DNA from 2 places in the Pararhizobium sp. A13 genome. Region 1 is predicted to be linked to the other one. Evidence: riboswitches for the same ligand, from Rfam matches in the RefSeq annotation. Region 1 holds a riboswitch; the other holds the start of a gene.

Region 1 (2,189 bases):
GCGGCATAGAGCGGCGGCACATGCACCGCTTCGCGCGAGACGAGGATGTAGAACTCATCTGGATCGAGGATCAGCTCGTCGCGGCCGCGGCTATAGAGCGGCTCCCAGAAATCGAAGATGCCATGCTCGGCCTTCTTGTCGACATCGACAACGGCCGTGTGGTGCTTGCCGCGATAGCCGATCAGGCCGTCGGCGCCGGTCCCCTTGAGGTCGATCGAAAGGGCAATGCCGCCGCCGGAGACGTTCGGCTTTTCGCTTGCGACCAGCACATCGCTTTCATGCAGCGCGAGGACCTCGGCTTCGCTGAGAAGCGCATGGCCGATGCGAAAGCGGATCTGCGACAGCCGCGAGCCGCGCCGCACGATCACCGGAAACGTGCGCGGGCTGATTTCGAGATAGAGCGGGCCGGAATATCCGGCCGGGATCTTGTCGAATTCCTGCGCCCGGTCGGTGATGACGCGGGTGAAAATATCGAGGCGGCCGGTCGAGCTCTTGGGATTGGCAGACGCCGACATGCCGGGTGGCAGGTCGAGGCGTTCCATCAGCGGCACGATATAGACGCAGCCGGTCTCAAGCACGGCCCCTTCGGAGAGATCGATGACGTGCAGCTTCAACCGGTCGAGCTTGTCGGCCACAAGGTGGCTGGGTCCGGGCATGAAGCTGGCGCGCACGCGGAAGGCTTTCGACCCCAGACGCAGATCAAGGCTTGCCGGCTGGATCTGATCGATATCCAGCTTGCTTTCGCTTTTCAAACGCCCCGCATCAAACAACGCTGCAATCGCGCGATCGGCTAGAATGCCTGTGGCCCTCGTCATTTCTATCTTCCTTGTTGCCGGAACCGGCACGTCATAAACCAAATTGTCCCCGTGACATATCTTCTTGTTCCCGGGAATTGACGCAAGCGCGGCTAATCAGTAAATACTGACTTATCCCGTGGTGATTTGGCCGGTCGGCTTGCAGCCACGTTAAACAAATAGCTAAAAAGGCCGGGTTCGAAACCGGCTTGCTTTTGCGGCCGGTTTTTTTGTTTGTGAAAGCGACGATCCGATGAGCAAAAACTGGCGCCCGGCAACACAGCTCGTTCATGGCGGCACGACCCGTTCGAACCACGGCGAAACCTCAGAAGCCATCTTCCTGACCCAGGGCTTCGTTTATGACAGCTCGGAAGCCGCCGAGGCGCGCTTCAAGGGCGAGACCGACGGCTTCATCTACGCCCGCTACGGCAGCCCGACCAACGACATGTTCGAACAGCGCATGTGCATGCTGGAAGGCGCCGAGGATGCGCGCGCCACGGCATCCGGCATGGCGGCGGTTTCAGCCGCCATTCTCTGCCAGCTCAAGGCCGGCGACCATATCGTCGCGGCCCGCGCCCTGTTCGGTTCCTGCCGCTGGGTGGTGGAGACACTGGCGCCCAAATACGGCATCGAATGCACGCTGATCGACGGGCGTTTCCTCGAGAACTGGGAAAAGGCGGTCAAGCCGAACACCAAGGTTTTCTTCCTCGAAAGCCCGACCAATCCGACGCTGGAAGTCGTCGATATCGCCGGCGTTGCCAGGCTCGCCAATGCGGTCGGTGCCAAGGTCGTTGTCGACAACGTCTTTGCGACACCGCTGCTGCAGAAGCCGCTGGAACTCGGCGCCCATATCGTCGTCTATTCCGCCACCAAGCATATCGATGGCCAGGGCCGCTGCCTCGGCGGCGTCATCCTCTCCGACAAGGAGTGGATCAACGAGCACCTGCACGACTATTTCCGCCATACCGGCCCGGCGCTGTCGCCGTTCAATGCCTGGACGCTGCTGAAGGGCATCGAGACCCTACCGCTGCGCGTGCGCCAGCAGAGCGAGAACGCTTCGCGGGTCGCCGACTTCCTTGCCGAGCAGCCGCAGGTCGCCCGCGTGATCTATCCGGGCCGCAAGGATCATCCGCAGGCCGATATCATTGCCCGGCAGATGAAGGGCGGATCGACGCTGGTCTGCTTCGAACTGAAGGGCGGCAAGGAAGCGGCCTTCGCGCTGCAGAACGCGCTGGATGTCGTGCTGATCTCCAACAATCTCGGCGACTCGAAGAGCCTGATCACCCATCCGGCGACGACGACGCACAAGAACCTGTCGGACGAAGCCCGCACTGAGCTCGGCATTTCGCCTGGCACCGTGCGCTTCTCCGCCGGTATCGAGGATAGCGCGGACCT
Region 2 (2,189 bases), 900 kb from region 1:
CGGTGCTGGGCGAAGCCGCCGCCCGGATTGTCTAAAAGCATCTTTTGAAGCGGCTGGATCACCAGATTTGTCGTCATTTTCGATCCTTCCCGATATCGGCCGGATCATAGGGTGTCGTCTGGTAGATGTCGTTGATCCAGTTACCGAACAACAGATGCGCGTGGCTGCGCCAGCGGTTCTGTGGCGGCAGTTCCGGGTCGTTGTGCGGAAAGTGGTTGTGCGGCATCTTGATCGGCACGCCGGCATCGACGTCGCGGAAATACTCGTCCGACAGCGAGGTCGAATCATATTCGACATGGTTGAAGACGTAGAGGCGGTTACCGGCCTTCTCGTGCACGAAGCAGACGCCCATCTCGTCGGATTCCATCAGGATCTCGAGCTCTGGCACCTTCTCGATGTCGGCGCGGCGGACTTCGGTCCAGCGCGACACCGGGATCTGGAAATCGTCGGAGAAGCCGTTCAGATAGACAGACGACGGGTTGAGATTGTGGTGGCGGTAGACGCCGAAGGCCTTTTCCTTCAGCGTGTGTTTCGGCACGCGGTGGAAATGGTAGATCGCCGCCATGGCACCCCAGCAGATGTTGAGCGTCGAATGGACATGGGTGTGCGTCCAGTCGAAGATCTGCTGCATCTCGCCCCAGTAGGTGACGTCCTCGTAGTCCAGCGTCTCGACCGGCGCACCGGTGATGATCAGGCCGTCGAACGTGCGGTCCTTCACCTCGTCCCAGGTGTCGTAGAAGGCGAGCAGATGGTCTTCCGGCGTGTTCTTGGCCTTGTGGCCGCCGAGCCGGATCAGCGAAAACTCGACCTGCAGCGGCGTGGCGCCGACAAGGCGCGCCATCTGCACCTCGGTCTTGATCTTGTTCGGCATGAGGTTCAAGAGCCCGATCTGCAGCGGGCGGATATCCTGACGGATCGCCGCGGTTTCGGTCATCACCCGCACGCCCTCTTTCACGAGGGTTTCAAAAGCGGGCAGCGTATCGGGAATCTTGATGGGCATGGGCAACACTCGGGTCAGGGCAAGCGGAACAAAAAAACCGGCAACGACAAGATCGCTACCGGCCCGCTTTGCTTGCGCATGCACGGCCCTTTAGCGACTTGTTTAACGTGGCTGCAAGCCGGCCGGCCAAATCACCACGAGACGCTTAAATAGCGCCAGTCCGCGTTGGAATCAATATGGGACGCCCGGCTCTGCAAAACGGGCGCCGATCGCATGTCCTCTGTTCAAGCTGAACGCTTCGCCGGTTCGTCGGCGGCGAGCGAGGCTGCGAGGTTGTCGAGCAGCGACTGGGTCCCGGTCTCGCGCTGGCCGACATTGTCGTGGCCGTCGAGGAAGGCGCCCTGCTCGGTGAAGACGAGCCTCGTTCCCTTGCTGTCCGGCTTGAGTTCAACGGTCGCGAGCGACACCGAGATACGCATCTCATTGAGGTGCATGTCGTAGCTGTAGACGATGCGCTGGTCGGGCACGATGTCCTGATAGCGCGCGTCGAACGTGTGCACGACGCCGTCGGCAGCAGTGATGCTCAGGTGCTCGCGGCCGCCGGTGCGGAAATCGAAGATATAGCTCTGCGATTTCCAGCCCTCGTGACTGCCGAACCAGCGGGCCTTGCGGTCCTTTTCCGCAAAGGCGGCGAAGACGCGGGCCGGTGACGCGTCGTAATGGCGTGTGATGGTCAAGGTGGCATGGGTTACCGAGCGTTCGGTCATGACAGTTTCCTCCTCTCCGCTCAGGCGGCTGCCGCGTCGCGTTCGAGTTCGCGGGCGAGATGGCCAAGGATTCCCCGCCAGCCTTGTTCGCGATCTACCACCTGGTCCAGCCCGTCGAGGAAGGCGCCCTGCTCGGTGAAAACGAGCCGTGTCCGCTTGCCTTCGGGCTTCAGTTCCACAGTGGCGAGCGACGCGGAAATGCGGTTTTCGCCGATCGTCATCGTATAGGCGAAGATCATCCGGTTGTCGGGCACGATGTCGTGATAGACGGTGTCGTTATAGATCATCGTACCGCCGTCCGGGCTGAAGCGGCCGGATTCGCGGCCGCCGACGCGGAAATCGAACGAATATTCGGCGATCGGCCAGCCATCGGCTTTGACGAACCAGCGGTCGCGGGCGGCCGGGTCGGAAAAGGCCTTGAAGACGCGGGCGGGCGCGGCGTCATAGACGCGCTCGATGATGAATGTGGCGTGGGTAACGCT

What was found. Region 1 has a riboswitch for S-adenosylmethionine ahead of WI754_RS07785 (O-succinylhomoserine sulfhydrylase). Riboswitches for the same ligand answer to the same signal wherever they lie in the genome.
Region 2: another riboswitch for S-adenosylmethionine. It lies ahead of metA (homoserine O-succinyltransferase); the one in region 1 lies ahead of WI754_RS07785 (O-succinylhomoserine sulfhydrylase).

Annotation. Positions count from the first base shown of each region.
Region 1 covers NZ_CP149510.1:1,608,301-1,610,489, reverse strand. Annotated here, with positions in the region: gene WI754_RS07790 (2'-deoxycytidine 5'-triphosphate deaminase) at 1-815, opposite strand, end outside; SAM riboswitch at 924-1,002, shown strand; gene WI754_RS07785 (O-succinylhomoserine sulfhydrylase) at 1,048-2,189, shown strand, end outside.
Region 2 covers NZ_CP149510.1:703,824-706,012, reverse strand. Annotated here, with positions in the region: gene metA (homoserine O-succinyltransferase) at 74-1,000, opposite strand; SAM riboswitch at 1,071-1,148, opposite strand; gene WI754_RS03340 (SRPBCC family protein) at 1,225-1,707, opposite strand; gene WI754_RS03335 (SRPBCC family protein) at 1,728-2,189, opposite strand, start outside.